DNA from 4 places in the Burkholderia pulmonis genome. Region 2 is predicted to be linked to each of the others. Evidence: riboswitches for the same ligand, from Rfam matches in the RefSeq annotation. Region 2 holds a riboswitch; each other region holds the start of a gene.
What was found. Region 2 has a riboswitch for cobalamin ahead of AC5LXK_RS13170 (FecCD family ABC transporter permease). Riboswitches for the same ligand answer to the same signal wherever they lie in the genome.
Positions count from the first base shown of each region.

Region 1: it holds a riboswitch for cobalamin, as region 2 does, so the genes downstream of both, AC5LXK_RS23485 (TonB-dependent receptor domain-containing protein) here and AC5LXK_RS13170 (FecCD family ABC transporter permease) in region 2, are expected to answer to the same signal.
Region 3: it holds a riboswitch for cobalamin, as region 2 does, so the genes downstream of both, cobG (precorrin-3B synthase) here and AC5LXK_RS13170 (FecCD family ABC transporter permease) in region 2, are expected to answer to the same signal.
Region 4: it holds a riboswitch for cobalamin, as region 2 does, so the genes downstream of both, cobA (uroporphyrinogen-III C-methyltransferase) here and AC5LXK_RS13170 (FecCD family ABC transporter permease) in region 2, are expected to answer to the same signal.

Region 1 is NZ_OZ480187.1:1,498,940-1,503,107, reverse strand. Features, by position in the region: gene AC5LXK_RS23495 (hypothetical protein) at 1-298, opposite strand, end outside; gene AC5LXK_RS23490 (AraC family transcriptional regulator) at 465-1,523, shown strand; cobalamin riboswitch at 1,613-1,805, shown strand; gene AC5LXK_RS23485 (TonB-dependent receptor domain-containing protein) at 2,137-4,065, shown strand.
Region 2 is NZ_OZ480186.1:2,843,890-2,848,057, forward strand. Features, by position in the region: gene AC5LXK_RS13165 (ABC transporter ATP-binding protein) at 1-750, opposite strand, end outside; gene AC5LXK_RS13170 (FecCD family ABC transporter permease) at 747-1,745, opposite strand; cobalamin riboswitch at 1,905-2,156, opposite strand; gene AC5LXK_RS13175 (ATPase) at 2,311-2,661, shown strand; gene AC5LXK_RS13180 (cell division protein ZapA) at 2,658-2,972, shown strand; RNA gene ssrS (6S RNA) at 3,057-3,238, shown strand; gene AC5LXK_RS13190 (EVE domain-containing protein) at 3,310-3,771, shown strand; gene AC5LXK_RS13195 (SIMPL domain-containing protein) at 3,952-4,168, shown strand, end outside.
Region 3 is NZ_OZ480186.1:1,886,628-1,890,795, reverse strand. Features, by position in the region: gene AC5LXK_RS08755 (cobalt-precorrin-5B (C(1))-methyltransferase) at 1-207, opposite strand, end outside; gene cbiE (precorrin-6y C5,15-methyltransferase (decarboxylating) subunit CbiE) at 207-1,469, opposite strand; gene AC5LXK_RS08745 (hypothetical protein) at 1,593-1,892, opposite strand; cobalamin riboswitch at 2,036-2,226, shown strand; gene cobG (precorrin-3B synthase) at 2,334-3,686, shown strand; gene AC5LXK_RS08735 (precorrin-8X methylmutase) at 3,679-4,168, shown strand, end outside.
Region 4 is NZ_OZ480186.1:1,861,949-1,866,116, forward strand. Features, by position in the region: gene cobO (cob(I)yrinic acid a,c-diamide adenosyltransferase) at 1-498, opposite strand, end outside; gene AC5LXK_RS08630 (cobalamin biosynthesis protein) at 533-910, opposite strand; gene cobA (uroporphyrinogen-III C-methyltransferase) at 907-1,656, opposite strand; cobalamin riboswitch at 1,827-2,064, opposite strand; cobalamin riboswitch at 2,178-2,442, shown strand; gene cobW (cobalamin biosynthesis protein CobW) at 2,771-3,859, shown strand; gene cobN (cobaltochelatase subunit CobN) at 3,866-4,168, shown strand, end outside.

The DNA.
Region 1 (4,168 bases), on a different replicon from region 2:
CGTCCGCCATCACATGGCGGCGGCGCGCGTCGCAGAGCCCGTCGACCGCCATCCAGAACGCAACCACGTCGCCGTCGGTCAACGCGCGCATCCGGTAATAGGCATGCGCATCGTCGACCTGCCACGTCAGCCACAGCGTGCTGGGCTGCCCCGGCACCGCGACGGGCGGCGACACCCGGCGGCCGGCCGCCGTCAATCCGCGCGCCGCATGGCCCGGCAGGTAGCGGTCGCGCAGCAGCGCGAGCACGTCGGGAATGCGCTCGGGCGCGAGCGTGATTTCGTCTACGATCTGGATCATTCGCGTGTCGTCCGTGGTCGTTCGGGTCGGGATGGGTGGCCGGCCTACGCCGTTCCGGCGAGGCCGAAGGCGGCCGGCGTGGATAGCATTCTTGCGTGGACGCGGCTCACGAACCCCTACCGGCCCGCTCACCGGCCCCTGTCGCAGCGATCAGATCGGGAGACTCATGAAACAGCGTGTATTGCCGGCGAGCGGACGCGTGCTGCCGGGTCTCGGCGCACGCCTGCTGAGCGAACTCACGCGCAGCGGCGCGCCGCCGGCCGAGCGCGCGGCACAACCACCGCAAGCGGAGACGGCGCCGGGCGGCTTCGTCGCGCTGTACCGCGACGCGATCGAGCGGCTCGAGGCGCAGGTCGCGCGCGGCAACGGCCATCCGCCGATGCGCAAGCAGGAAGTCGACCTGATGTGCCGCTGCCTGCTGAGCTGCGCGACGCTCGCCGACGCGATCCGCTGCGCGCGCGACTTCTGCGAGATGCTGACGCCGCGCGCCGGCGGGCTGTCGCTCGCGGTGCGCGAAGGACGCGCGACGTTCCGGATGGATTCGCTGCGCCGCACGCGCAGCCCGGCTGCGTGCCTCGTCGACCTGACCGGGCTGTTCTGCTATCTGCAGCTGTTCGGCTGGCTGATCGGGCAGCCGCTGCGGCCGACCGACGTGTGGCTCGGCCATCCACGCCGTGACGACGCGATGCCGCTGCTCGGGTTGTTCAACGCACCGGTCGACGTCGGCCGCTCGACCTACGGCTTCGCGTTCGATGCGGCGCTGCTCGATTGCCGCGTGATCCGCCAGCCGGGCGAACTCGACGCATTCCTCGTCGATTTCCCGTTTCGTCTGATCGATGCGGCGCCGGCCGTCGTGTCCTGGGCGCAGCAGGTGCGCGGCTTTCTCGATGCGGCGCTTGCGCGCGAACAGGCGCTGCCGGCACTCGCGGAGCTGGCCGCGTGGCTCGGCGTCAGCGAGGCGACGCTGCGGCGGCGGCTGGCGGCGGAAGGCAGCGGCTATCACGTGCTGCGCGAGCAGTGCCTGGCCGACTCGGCGCGACACTGCCTGCACGAGACGGACTGGCCGATTACACGCGTGGCCGCGTATCTCGGCTTCGGCGGCGAAGAGGCATTCCGGCGCGCGTTCGTGCGCTGGACGGGCATCGCGCCGAGCCGGTTCCGGCGCACTGGCGCGACATCCGGCCAGCCGGTTTCGTCAGACGTGAAATGCGGCCCGGGCGCATAAAAGACAGAATTTCGAAAGCGATTGCCCGCCAATGACGTTTTTTCGCATCCTCGCGCAACCGGGCGATTGACGCGCCCGAGCGCACGCCATTACCCTTGCGCGCTGATGGTTCCCGGAGACGGGATCAAAAGGGAACGCAGGAGAGGCAACGCCTCGAATCTGCGGCTGCCCCCGCAACTGTGAGCGGCGAATCCGTGCCACTGCATGCCACTGGGAAACCGGGAAGGCCCGCACGGATGGCGACCCGCGAGCCAGGAGACCTGCCATCGACCCGAGGTCCAAGCAGCCGCACCGGGCGGGGTGTCCCGATGCGCCCGGCACCGCCGTTGGCGGTCGCCCGTTGCATGGACGGCCCGACCTCAGGATCCGCCCGATGTTCATCGTTACCGAATCCGCTTCCGCACCGGAAGAGTTGCGCCGGCACGCCGCCGGCATGCACGGCCCGCCCGCGCGCCCATGCCACGCCGAACCGATCGCGTCTGCCGGCATGCGCCGCAGCGACGCCCGCGGCGACTGCCCGCCGGGCCCGGCCGCACGATAGACCACCGATGACGATACCGGCACTGCCTGCTCACGATTGCCGCACGCGCAGACCGATAACAACGACAGCCTCATGAAGATTCGACACCTCCTTGCCACGTCCGCCGCGACCGCACTTTTCGCGCCCCTCGCCCACGCCGCCGGCGACGCCGCGCCTGCACCGCCGTCGCAGGCAACCGACGGCGCCGACCTGCCGACGATCACCGTGACCGACACGCGTCGGCTGCCCGAATCGTTCGACGGTCGCTATGCGACGACCCAGGTCCTCACCCGAACCGACCTCGACCGGCTGTCGCCGAGCGACCCGAGCATCACGCAGGCGCTCGCGACGCTGCCCGGCGTGACCATCTCGCAGAACGGCGGCCCCGGCACGTCCGCGTCGGTCAGCATTCGCGGCTCGTCGGCCAGCCAGGTCGCCGTGTTCATCGACGGCATCCGGATCGGCTCGTCGACCACCGGCATCGCGCCGTGGGCCGACCTGCCGACCGAGGCGTTCGAACGCGTCGAAGTGATCTCCGGGCCAGCCGCCGCATCGTTCGGCGCGAATGCGATGGGCGGCGTCGTGCAGCTCTTCACGCGCCGCGCCTCCAGCCAGCCGAACCAGACCACCGTGTCGTTCGGCGGCGGCTCGAACAAGACGTTCGACACGCAACTGCGCACGTCGGGCACCGTGCCGTCGACCGGCCCGCTAGCGGCGCTCGGCGGCCTCACCTACTCGCTCGGCCTGCACTCGTACAACACGGCCGGCATCGATGCGACGCGACCGTACGCGTACGGCCATGAAGACGGCCGCAATCCGTATCACGCGCAGGATCTCGATGCGCGCCTCGGCTACGCACGCGACAACTGGTCGGTCTCGACGTTCGCGCTGTATCACCGCTCCGACCTGTCCTACGACAACCTCGGCGGCGCGGATCGTCAACTCGATCACCAGTTGACGACCGGCATCGCGTTCCATCTCGACATCACGCCGGATACGCAGTTCGACCAGTCGTTCGGTTATGCGAACGATCGGGCGTTCCTGTATGCGAGCAATCCGACCATCCCGACCGACCAGATCAACTCGCAGCGCATCACGACGTCGACGTCGCTGACGCACCAGGAACACGGGTTCCACCTGTTCGGCCTGCCGCTGTCCGGCGAAACGAAGCTCGCGTACGACTTCACGCGCGAACAGGCCTTCCTGCCGGTCGACATTCCGAGCGGCGTGCCGACGCGCAACGATTCCGCGTTCTCGCTGCATCAGTCGGCCACGCTCGGCAGCGTGACGATGTTCCTCGCGGGCCGTCACGAAATCATCGCCGGACAGTCGGTGAATACCGGCAACGCGGCGCTGTCGTGGGCGATCACGCCGGTCTACACGGCGCGCGTGTCGTACGGCAATGCGTTCCGGTTGCCGACCTTCAACGACCTGTACTACCCCGGCTACGGCAACCCGAACCTCAGCCCGGAACGCAGCAACACGGTCGAGGCCGCGCTCGATGCGAACACGTCGTACGGCACGTTCACGGCCGCGATCTACGACACGCGCGTCTCCAACCTGATCGCGTACAACCCGGCAACGTTCTCGCCGATGAACATCGGCCGTGCGCATATTCGCGGCGTCGACCTGTCGTACAAGGGGACGATCGGCCAGTACACGCCGGTCAGCGTCGCGATCGGCCTCCTCGATCCGCAGGACGAGACCAACGACAGCTGGCTCAACCGCCGGCCGCGCCAGACGGTCAGCCTGAACGTCGACCACACGTGGGACGAGCTGCACCTGCACGCGCTGAGCACGGGCGCGTCGCTGAACTACGGCGGCACGACGTTCGACGATCCGGCCAACACGACGTACCTGCCGTCGTACCTGACCGTGAACCTGCGCGCGTCATACCGGATCAATTCGCACCTGACGGTATCGGCCACGCTGTCGAACCTGTTCGATCGCCAGTACATGACCGCGTACGGCTACAACACGCTCGGTCGCACCGCGTTCGGCAAGGTCAGCTACACGTTCTGACGATCCGGAACACCGGCGCCTGCGTCGCGGGCGCCGACACCGGCCGACCTGGCCGGCACGTGCGGGAAATTGACATCGCGGCAAAAACTAATAGAATTAGTTT
Region 2 (4,168 bases):
ATAGCCGAACGCATCGCTTGCACGCTCGGGCGTCAGCACGTCGTGCACGGGGCCGGCCCATGCGTGGCCGCGGCCATCGAGCAGCAACGCATGCGTCGCGAAACGCCGCGCGAGATTCAGGTCGTGGCACGAGAACAGCACCGTGCGCGGGCCCCCGTCGAGCCATGCGGCCAGCGCGGTCAGGCAATCGATCTGGTGATGCAGGTCGAGATGCGCGAGCGGTTCGTCGAGCAGCATCAGCGGCGCATCCTGGCACAGCGTCGCGGCCAGCGCGACGCGCTGCCGCTCGCCGCCCGACAGCGACAGCACGTCGCGCGACGCGAGCGCGGCCAGATCGAACGTCGCGAGCGCATCGCGCACGGCCTCACGGTCGCCGTCACGCTCCCAGCCCCAGCCGCCAAGATACGGAAAGCGGTTGAGCAGCACCGTGTCAAACACGGTCGCGCTGAACGCGTCGTGCAATTGCTGCGGCATCAGTGCGCGACGCTGCGCGAGTTGCTCGGGCCGCCATGCGGCTAGCGGCCGGCCGTCGATCTCGACCTGTCCGCCGGCCGGCGGCTGCAGCCCCGCGAGCGTCGCGAGCAATGTCGTCTTGCCCGCGCCGTTCGGCCCCGCGACACACCAGATCTCGCCGGGGCGGAACGCCTGCGTGAAGCGGTCGAGCAGCGTGCGTGCGCCGGCCTTCAGCGTCAGAGCGGCAGCCATGTAACGCATGTCGCCGGCAGCGGCATGCAACGCGTTGTCCGTCATCGCATCGGCCTCCTCAGCAACATCCACAGGAACACCGGTACGCCGATCAACGCGGTCATCACGCCGACCGGCAATTGCGCGGGCGCGATCGCGGTACGGGCGAGCAGGTCGGCCGCCATCACGCCACCGCCGCCCGCGAGCATCGCGGCCGGCAACAACATCCGCTGGTCGTTGCCGAACGCAAGCCGCAGCGCATGCGGCACGACGAGGCCGACGAAACCGATCGTGCCGGCGGTCGTCACTGCGGCCGCCGCGGCCAGCGACGCGACGAGATAGATCCGCACGCGCAGGCGCGCGACCGGCACGCCGAGCGCGAGCGCGGTCGCGTCGCCGCGCAACAGCACGTTCAGCTGCGGCGCGGCCGGCAGCGCGACGCATGCGGCCAGCAACAGCGCGCCCCACGCGAACCACGGCGCCGTCACGCCGTTCAGGTCGCCCGTCAGCCAGAAGATGATGCCGCGCAACCGCGCATCGGGCGCGAGCGACAACAGCAGCGTGACGAGTGCGCCCCACCCCGCCGCGATCACGACGCCCGTGAGCAGCAGCCGCGGCGACGCATCGCGCGAATCGCCGCGCCACAGCTCGCGGCGTGCAAGACCGAGCACGAGCGCGACCGAGACGAGCGAACCGGCGAACGCCGACGCGTCGACGAGCCACCACGCACCGCCCGCGATCATCGCCACGAACGCGAAGCCGGCTGCACCGCCGGACACGCCGAGCACGTACGGCTCCGCGAGCGGATTGCGCAGCAGCACCTGTAGCAGCGCACCGGCCAGCGCGAGCAGCGCGCCGCACGCGAAACCCGCGAGCGCGCGCGGCAGGCGCAGCGTCCGGACGATATCGGCGAACAGCGCATCGCCGCCATGCGGCACGAGCGACGCGAGCGCCTGCCACGGCGACATCGGCACGCTGCCGATCGACAGCGACGCGACGAACAGCAACGCGACGACGGTAGCCAGCGCGGCCCAGATCGCGGTGGCGCGTGCGGCGCTCATGCCGCGCGCAGCCGTGCGCATGACGCGCGGCGCGTCCGCTGGCGGTAGCCGGCCGGGCGCGACATCGGCGCCTGGCGGATGATTGGGGTCGGCATCGAAGAACATTCCGTCAAGCATTGCGCGCCCCGCTTCCCCGCAGGCCGCGCGTCACGAAGCCCGTGCGGGCTTCCCGTCTCGGCCGGTATCCGGGCTGGCGGCGGTCCGGCTCGCCTTCCCGCGCGTTTCACGCGCAGTGGCCCGCGCCCGCGTGCGACAGCTGCACGCAAAACGCGCCCGAGCCGGCCTGCGTCAACGAACGCGGCCGCTTACCGTTGCGGGGGCAGCGCAGGTTGACACGCTCCCGGAGCGTGCGCCCTGCTTCCCGTTTAACCGCGCGTGCCACGCGCGAGCACCGAGGCGGCGCCAGTTTAGGAGCCGGTCGCACAAGCGTCAAGGAAGCGCCCGAACCCGCGCATGAAGCACCGATTCACGGCAAGAAGCAGGGCAGTTACGACTGGAAACGTTACAGATGTCGGTTTGCGCGTTATTCCGCGCTAAAATGCTGGGTCTTTAGAGGACGCAGCAAATGCTCAACGAACTCGAAACCTTATCTCAAAATATTGGCCGTCTGATTTCGCTGAACAAGCGCTATCACTCGGAACGGCTCGCGCTCGAGGAGCAGGTCGCGCAATTGCGCGCGGAAGCGGACACGGTCCGCGCGGAACTCGCGGAACTGCGCGACGAACGCAATGCGCTCGCGGCCGAGCGTGACACGCTGTCGGCAAAGATCGACGACGCTCAGGTGAAACTGAACGCGATTCTCGAAAAGCTGCCGCGCTCGAAAAGCGCGGAGCAAGCCGACAACCAGCTCGACCTGCTGGATGCGCAGGCGCGTGCGGATGGCGATGACGCGGCCAGCCACGGAGAACATGCATGAGCACCAAGCAGATCGAAGTCTCGATCCTCGGTCAGCCCTATCGGCTCGCCTGTTCGGCCGAGACCGAAGCGGCGCTGCTCGAGGCAGTCGCGCGCGTCGACGCCGAAATGTCGAAAATCCGCTCGAACAGCTCGGTGCGCGGCACCGATCGCATTGCGGTGATGGCGGCGCTGTCGCTCGCATCGGAATTGCTGCGGCTGCAAACGAGCGTGCGACACGGTGAAGCATTTCCGGCGGAGGAAATCCGTCGTACAATGCATCAGATGAACGAACAGCTCGGCGCGGTGCTCGCACAGCACGAGACGCAGTAACGTTTTAATCGATGCGTCGATTCCCCTTGATCTCGGCGATCAACGGTGGTCAAATTGGCGCATCGAAGAATCACAGTTCAGTCAGCTTCCCTGCCTGGTTCGCCAAGGTCATATATTCCTTGAACCAATGCCATGTGCACGGTTGCGGAAATTTGTAGCACGGGCGCGCGCGTCACTCTGTCTGATGTACCCGAAGTGCTGCTAACTGCGACCAATTCTGAACCCCAGGTTCAGGATGCCGGCCTAGCGGCCAAGGCGGGGGCCTATCCAACGGCATCGGGCGAATCCCGATGCCGTTTTCTTTTGTAGCAGCCTCTTTCTGCGTCGATCACGATCCATGCAATACTGGCTGATGAAGTCCGAACCGGACGAAGCAAGCATCGACGATCTCGCCAACGCCCCGCAGCGCTCGCTGCCGTGGACCGGCGTGCGCAACTATCAGGCGCGCAATTTCATGCGCGACACGATGAAGATCGGCGACGGCGTGCTGTTCTATCACTCGAGCTGCCCCGAGCCGGGCATCGCGGGCCTCGCCGAAGTGTCGTCGACGCCCTACCCCGATCCCACGCAGTTCGATCCGAAAAGCCCCTATTACGACCCGAAATCGACGCAGGAAGCGCCGCGCTGGCTGCTCGTCGACGTGCGTTACGTGAAGAAGTCGCCGCTCGTGCCGCTCGCCGCGCTGCGCGACCACGACGAACTCGCCGACATGCGCGTGCTCGCGCGCGGCAACCGGCTGTCGATCACGCCCGTCACACGCGCCGAATGGCGGTTCATCACCGAAAAGCTGATGAAGTAGGCGTGCGCCAAAGGTCAAATCTGGTCAGCCTGTACCGCCGCGACGGAACTCGCGGCACTTTCGCGCAGCCTAAGCAACCGCTGTCGGCCGATCGGGCCGGCTGTCGTTTTTTTGTCGCGCGGTACGCCCGCGTCGTGCACGCGTGATCCGCGTGCACGCCCTCGCACAAGGAGTCCAACAATGACCAAGAAATCCGCACTCGCGCTGTCGCTCGCCCTCGCCGCCGCCGTTCCCGTCGCGCTGACGCTCGCGTCGCCCGCCGCGCACGCACAGACGGCGAATCCGCATTTTCCGGAGCCGGCCGGCGTGCTGTCGCTTTCGTCGCAGGCCAGTGCAGACGTGCCGCAGGACATCATCCACATCACGCTGTTCTACGAGCAGCAGGCCAAGGATCCGG
Region 3 (4,168 bases), 960 kb from region 2:
GCCGGCTTCCGCGCCGTCGGCCGTGATGCGGCAGAACTCGAGCCGCATCATCACGCGCTGCCCCTTCGGCAGCACGATCTCGACTGCATCGTCCGCGTGGCCCTCGAGCAGCAACCGTGCCGCCGCGAGCGACGTCGCGGTCGCGCAGCTGCCGGTCGTATAGCCGAAGCGTAGCGGCGCGGGCTGTTCGGGGGTTTCGTCGCGCATCACGCGTCCGTCGGGTTCGCCGGGTTCGACTCGCCGGCCGTTTCGGCCGGGCCGGCCGCGTCGGGCTTGCGCACCTCGTACAGCGTGACCGGCAGCGGCTGGCGCCACGTGTCGAAGCGCCCGAGCGGCTCCGCATGCGCGAGCGATACGCGCGTGAGTGTGCCGCCATGCCTGTCGCGCCACGCGGCGAGCGCCATTTCGCCTTGCAGCGTGACCGCGTTCGCGACGAGCCGGCCGCCGGGCTTCAGCGACGCCCAGCACGTGTCGAGCACACCGGATGCCGTCGCCCCGCCGCCGATGAAGATCGCGTCCGGTGCGGCGAGCCCTGCGAGCGCATCGGGCGCACGGCCGGCCACCAGTTGCAGGCCCGGTACGCCGAGCGCATCGCGGTTGTGTTCGATGAAGCGCTGCCGTTCCGCATGCGCTTCGATCGCGATCGCCTGGCAGGACGGATGCGCCCGCATCCATTCGATGCCGATCGAGCCGCTGCCGGCGCCGACGTCCCACAGCAGCTCGCCGGGTGCGGGCGCGAGGCGCCCGAGCGTCATCGCGCGCAAGTCGCGCTTCGTGAGCTGCCCGTCGTGGCGGTACGCATCGTCGGGCAGGCCGGGCGTGAGCGCGCGGCGCGGTGCGTCGGGGCCGGCCCGGCAGTCGAGCGCGACGAGATTGAGCGCGGCGGTTTCGTCGACGTGCCAGTCCTGTGCGAGGCCGTCGATGCGCCGCTCGAGCGGGCCGCCCAGATGTTCGAACACGCTGATGCGCGTCGGCCCGAAGCCGCGGGCAGCGAGTTCGGCCGCGACGGCGGCCGGCGTGCGGCCGTCGGCGCTCAGCACGAACAGGCGCCGGCCCGGCAACAGGTGGCGTGCGAGCGTCGCGAGCGGACGCCCGACGAGCGACACCGCGCCGACATCCTGCAGCGCCCAGCCGAGGCGCGCGGCCGCAAGCGACAGCGACGACGGTGCGGGCAGCACGCGCCATTCGTCGGGGGACAACTGGCGCGCGAGCGTCGCGCCGACGCCGAACAGCATCGGGTCGCCGCTGGCGAGCACGCACACGGGCGAGCCGCGGCGCGCGAGCACGCCCGCGAGGTCGAACGGCGACGGCCATGCGTCGCGCGCGGCACGCAGCCGTGCGGGCAGCATGTCGAGATGCCGTTTCGCGCCGACCACGAGCGTCGCGTCGAGCAGCGCGCGCCGCGCGCTGCGTCCGAGCCCCGCGTAACCGTCGTCGCCGATACCCACTACCGTCAGCCACGCCGTCATGCACCCTTCCCCATCGTTCGATTCCCTGCCATGTGTTGCGATGCGCGGGCGTCGTGCCGCCGCGCGCTGATACGTTGAATGCCGTCGACACTGCCTGTCCGGACGCGGACGGCCGCAGCGATGTCAGCCGCGCGGCATGCCGCCGAGAGCGTTCAGCAAGGTCAGATACATGCCGGCAATCGATGCGACCAGCAGCCAGCCGAGCAGCAGCCACACGAGCGGCCGCATGCCGCCCCGCCTGAACAGCCAGGTTCCGCCTGCCACGATCGGCACGCCGAGGCCGGCAAGCCCGACATTCTTGGGCCACTCCGCAGACGACGCAAACGGAATCAGCACGCTGGACAGCAGCATCCATGCGGGGATGGCCAGCAAGGCCAGTGCAATCCCCATGCCGAACAGCTCCGTCCTGCCGAGTTTCATCATCGAGGTTGCCGGCCTGTCGCCGATCGAATGCCGAGCCGCCAATCGTACCATTCGCGCGGCCGTGCGCAGGCCGCCACAGCCATGCTGCGACACGGTTGCAGCGCAAATCGCCGATGCCGGCCCGGGGCCGAAATCGGGTATCCTACGGCCGTTCGTTCGCCGGTGCCCTTCGGGGCCGAAGAGGGAACACAGGGCGCGCCGCGCGCCGCTGTGGCTGCCCCCGCAACTGTAGACAGCGAGCCGAGCTCCCCCTCATGCCACTGGTTTCACCGGGAAGGCCGGGAGCCGGTGCCGACCTGTCAGCCAGGAGACCTGCCGGCCTGAAAGTGCGTGCGTGCCAGTCGGCGTCGGGCGGGGTGTACCGATGCGTTGGCCGCTGCGCGACACTGTCCCGGTATCCCGTTGAGTTCCGCCCCCGATTCGATTCCTGCCTCGCCCGTCGTGCGCCCGTCGGCCTGCCCGGGGCTCGTGCGCGTGGTCGCGGCTGCCGACGGCGGGCTGTGCCGGATCAAGCTGCCGGGCGGCAGGCTCGACGCGCGGCAGGCACGCGCGATCGCCGCGGCCGCGCATGCGTGCGGCTCCGGCGCGATCGACGCGACCAATCGCGCGAATCTCCAGCTGCGCGGCATTCGCGACGGCGCGACCGACGCGCTGACGCAGGCGTTGCTCGACGCGGGGCTCGGCCCGCATGTCGACGCCACCACCGACGTGGCCGCGCTTGCCGCGAGCGACGACGTCCGCAATCTCATGCTCAGCCCGCTCGCCGGGCACGATCCCGCCGCCCTCGTCGACAGCCGCGCGCTGGCCGCGCCGCTGCTCGACATGCTGGCGCGCGAGCCGCGCCGCGGCGAGCTGTCGCCGAAATTCTCGATCCAGCTCGACGGCGGTGAAGCGCTCGCGGCGCTCGATCATCCGCACGACATCTGGCTGGCCGCGCGGCGTCGCGACGACGGCGTCGTACGCATCGCGGCCGGGCTGGCCGGTTGCCCGCCGGTCTCGCACGGCGATCGGCCGGCTTCCGTCGACGTGTCGCCCGAAGCGTGTGTCGCGCTGGTCCGCGCATTGCTGCTCGCGTTCCTCGATCTCGCGCCGGCCGATGTCACGCGGATGCGCGCGTTGCTGGCGACGTGCGACGAGCGCACGTTGCTCGACCGCGCGCAGCACTACCTGCCCTTTCCTCTCACGGCCGATCCCGCGCTCGCCGGCTGGCGACGCGTGCGCACCGACCCGGCACTGCGTTTCGGCGCGCGGGCGTCGCTCGATGCGGCGCGCTGCAGCGTCGGCGCGCAATTCGTGCTCGGGCGGCTCGACGCTATGCAACTGGAACGGCTTGCCGCGCTGGCCGACACCGACGGCGACGGCACGCTGTCGATGACGCCGTGGCAAGGCGTGTTTCTCCACGGCGTGCTGCATGCGCGCGTACCGGCGACGCTCGACGCACTCGCGTCACTCGGCCTCGTCTGCACGTCGTCGGACCCGCTCGCGATGCTCGTCGCGTGCGCCGGCAGCACCGGCTGCGCGAAAGCGCGCGCCGATACGAAGCACGACGCGCTTATGCTCGCCAAGCGCATCGGCCAGCCGGTCGATGTGCACCTGACCGGGTGCGAACGCCATTGCGCGCTGCCACACCCCGCGACGCACACGCTCGTCGCGGTGGCGCCCGCGCATTACGACCTTTACCGGCGCGACGCGGCCGCGGGCCTCGGCGCCCCGCTCGCGCGCCATCTGACGATTGACCAGGCCGCGGCCCGTTTGACGGGTGCACGGCACAGCCAGGACACCACCGATGCTTGACTACATTCGCGACGGGCAGGAAATCTACCGCCAGTCGTTCGCGACGATCCGCGCCGAGGCCGACCTGTCGCAGGTTCCGCCCGACCTCGAGAAACTCGCGGTGCGCGTGATCCATGCGTGCGGGATGATCGACGTCGTGTACGACCTGCGCTTCTCGGCCGGCGCCGGCACGGCGGGCCGCACGGCACTCGCGGCCGGCGCACCGATCCTGTGCGATGCGCGGATGGTCGCCGAAGGCATCACGCGCGCGCGGCTGCCTGCGGCCAACCGCGTGATCTGCACGCTCGGCGAGCCCGAAGTGCCCGATCTCGCACGACACCTCGGCAACACGCGTTCGGCCGCCGCGCTCGAACTGTGGCGTCCGCATCTCGCGGGCAGCGTCGTCGTGATCGGCAATGCGCCGACCGCGCTGTTCCACCTGCTCGACATGATCGACGCCGGCGCGCCGCGTCCCGCCCTGATCCTCGGTTTCCCGGTCGGCT
Region 4 (4,168 bases), 980 kb from region 2:
CGCGTGCCGCCCGGTCACGACGACGTGCACCGAATCCGGCCGCGCGGTGAGCGTCGCGAGCACTTCGTCGAGCGGCAGGTATTCGTACTTCAGCACGGTATTCAGCTCGTCGAGGATCACCATCCGGTAATCGCCGCTTTCGATCATCCGGCGCGCCTCGTCCCAGCCCTTGCGCGCGGTCGCGATGTCGGCGTCGCGGTTCTGCGTATTCCACGTATAGCCGTCGCCCATCGTCACGAAATCGCATTCCGCAACCGCGCCGAGGAAGTCGCGCTCGGACGTGTGCAACGCGCCCTTGATGAACTGCACGACGCCGAGCCGCATGCCGTGGCCGAGCACGCGCACGGCCATGCCGAACGCAGCCGTGCTCTTGCCCTTGCCGTTGCCGGTATTGACGATCAGCAGGCCCTTTTCCTGGGTGGCGGCGGCCTGCTTCTTCTCGTGGCCGGCGCGGCGGCGTTCGGTCATCCGTTGATGGGATTCGGCATCGGTCTTCATCGGAAATCGTCCTGTCGAAAGCGAAACAAAGGGTTCAGAGCGGGCCGGCGAGCGCGACCGTCACGCCGTCCCGGATGGATTTGGGGCCCAGCAGCCGGCCGTGCGGCGCAGCGAGCTGCGCACAGGGCTCGGCCACGCCCGCGACGCCGAAGCGGGAAAGCGCCGCGTCCGACGGGCCGCTCGCGGCCAGATCCGGGCGGCTCGCGAGCTGTGCCGCGTCGAACGCAACGAGCGGCCAGCCGCGTCGCGCGCACAGCGTGCGCAGTGCCCGGGCGGATGCCTTGTCGGCGAGCGTGGCGACGAGCGCCGGTTCGGCAGCCGGGTAGCACTGCAGCGCCGCGCGGATCGCGGCATCGAGTTGCGCAGCCGTGACGCCTGCGCGGAAGCCGACACCGAGCGCGACGCGCATCATGCGCGGCCGCCGAGCGCGGCACGCACGGCCGGATCGTCGGCGAGCGCCGCGACGCGGCCGATCACGACGATCGCCGGCGAACCGATGCCGGTCGCACCGACGCGTTCGACGACGGTATCGAGCGTCGCAAGCACGTGCCGCTGTTCGGGACGCGTCGCATTCTCGATCGCCGCGCACGGCGTATCGCCCGGCAGGCCGCCATCACGCAGTGCGGCGACGATCGTATCGAGCCGGCGGATGCCCATGTAGATCACGATCGTCATGCGCGTCGCCGCGAGTGCGCGCCAGTCGGGCTCGTCGACACCGGCGCCGTGGCCCGTGACGAAGATCACGCCCTGCGCGTCGCCGCGCTGCGTGACCGGGATGCCGAGCGCGGCCGGCGCGGCGATGCCCGCGGTGATGCCGTTTACGATCTCGACCGGAAAACCTGCTGCGCCGAGTGCGGCCAGTTCCTCGCCGCCGCGGCCGAACACGAACGGATCGCCGCCCTTGAGCCGTGCGACGCTGCGGCCCGCACGCAAGTGCGCGAACATCGCGGCGACGATCGCCTCCTGCGGCGTCGACGCGTGGCCGCCGCGCTTGCCGACGTGCTCGATCTGCGCGTCGGCGCGCGCATGGTGCAGCACGTCGGGGTTCACGAGATCGTCGACGAGCAGCACGTCCGCCGCGCCGATCGCACGCACGGCCCTGAGCGTCAGCAGGTCGGCGTCGCCGGGGCCGGCGCCGATGAGCCACGCGCGGCTCATTGCGCGCGGCACGGTTCGCACCGCGTCGAAACAGTGGAAAGGGGAAGGCGGGCGGCACAGCGGCGGCCGGCGGGCAGGCAGTACATGACGGATCGGGCGAAGCCCGCGCGAACGCGGGCGGAATGCGCACCCCATCCGTCCCCCGCGGATCGGGCGTTCGGCGAGCGTCGGGCTCGCCCCTTGCGTCGGCCGGTATCCGGGCTGGCCGCTTGCCAGGCCGCAGCCTTCCCGCCCGGCTGACGGGCAGTGGCATCGCGGGCGACCTGGGCGCAGGCGCGGGGAAGCGCGTTGCGCGGGCGGCGTACCGTTGCGGGGACAGCACAGGCCGGGCGGTCGTCCGCCTCCTGTTTCCCGTTTAACTGCATGCACGGAATGCGCATGCGAGCACCGAACGCGGCACATACGATAGCACAGCGGTTTGCCCGTGCGAACCGCCGCGCACGGCCTCCGGCGTGGCCCGGCAGCGGTGCAGAATGCGGCCCGACGGCCCGTTCCGCCTTGACGCTCCCCGCACCGCCGCCTACACTCGCACGCGTTTTGGTGCTCGCGCGCGCCGCTCCGGCGCGCGCAGTTAAACGGGAAACAGGGAGCCTGCCTGCGCCGCAGTCGAGCCAACCTGTGCTGCCCCCGCAACGGTAAGCGAACGCATCGCGCACAGTGCGATGCAGCGCCGCTTCGCCGCATGCCGCACGCATGCGGACGACCGCCACTGGATGCCGCGCGCATCCGGGAAGGCGAAGCGGCGTGTTCGTCAGCCCGGATACCGGCCTAAACGTTGGGGTTCAGCGCCGCGGGGAGGCGGCGCATCGTCCACGGCCGCAGCAGGCCCGACGCCCGGTGTTCGACGCTTCCTCCGCCGATCTGCCCCCGCGCGCATGCGCCGGGCCGGCCCGGCGAACGGCAGGCGGTGCGGGCAGGGCCGGCGGCAGCCGTGTTGGCATTCATGATGTCGACCGTTCGCAAGGAAGCACCATGTCCGATCCGTTGTTCCGCCCGTCGTGCGGCTGTCCGTCCGGATTGCGTGGCGATCTTCCTGCGCGTCACCCGATGCATTGCCACGCCGCCACCGACGCGACGATCCCGTCCTGATTCCCTCTTCGACACCGGACCTACCATGACCCTACGCAAGCTTCCCGTCACGATCGTCACGGGCTTTCTCGGCAGCGGCAAGACGACGCTGATGCGCCACATCCTGCAGCACGCCGAAGGCCGCCGCATCGCGGTGATCGTCAACGAATTCGGCGAACTCGGCATCGATGGCGAAATCCTCAAGGGCTGCGGCATCGGCTGCGAGGACGCCGACGGCGCGCAGGGCGAAGCATCGGGCCAGTTGTACGAACTCGCGAACGGCTGCCTGTGCTGCACCGTGCAGGAGGAGTTCTATCCGGTGATGGAAGCGCTCGTCGAGCGCCGCGCGGACATCGACCACGTGCTGATCGAGACGTCGGGCCTCGCGCTGCCGAAGCCGCTCGTGCAGGCGTTCAACTGGCCGACGATCCGCAACAGCTTCACGGTCGACGCGGTCGTGACCGTCGTCGACGGGCCGGCCGCCGCGAGCGGCCAGTTCGCGGAAAACCCGCAGGCCGTCGACGCGCAGCGCCGCGCCGATCCGAACCTCGACCACGAATCGCCGCTGCACGAGCTGTTCGCCGATCAGTTGTCGTCCGCCGATCTGGTGATCGTGAACAAGGCCGATCTCGTCGGCGACGCGGAGTTTGCGCAGATCGAAACCGCGATCCGCGACGAGATCCCGCCGCAGGTGAAGATCGTGCGCGCGACGCGCGGCGAGCTCGACCTCGCGATGCTGCTCGGCCTCGAATCGGCATCGGAAGACACGATCCACCTGCGTCACGACCATCACGGCTCGGCCGATGACGGCGATCACGACCACCATCACGACGATTTCGACTCGGTGGTCGTGTCGGGCGATGCCAGCACGCGCGAAGCGACGATCGCCGCGCTGCAGCGCGTCGTCGAGACGCACACGATCTATCGCGCGAAAGGCTTCGCCGCGCTGCCCGGCGCGCCGATGCGGCTCGTGATCCAGGGTGTCGGCCGCCGCTTCGACAGCTATTTCGACCGGCGCTGGCAGGACGGCGAAACGCGTGCGAGCCGCTTCGTGCTGATCGGCGAGGATCTCGACGCGGCCGCGCTGCAACGCGCGTTCGACGCCGCGTGCGCGGCCGAGCCGCAACAGGCGTAACGCGCGATGCATCTGCTGCGCACCACGCCGGGCGGCTTCGTCGACGATACGCAGGGCGTCGTCCGGATCGACCAGCAGCCGGCCGACATCGTGATCCTGAGTTCGGCCGACACGACGCTGTCGCTGCTCGCGAGCGTCGTGCCGCATCTGCCGGCCGGATTCCCGAGCGTGCGGCTCGCGAACGTCACGTTCCTGCGCCAGCCGGCGTCGGTCGATTTCTACGTCGACGACGTGCTGCGCCACGCGAAGACGGTCGTGATCGATCACCTCGGCGGCGAAGCCTACTGGCCGTACGGGATCGAGCAGGCC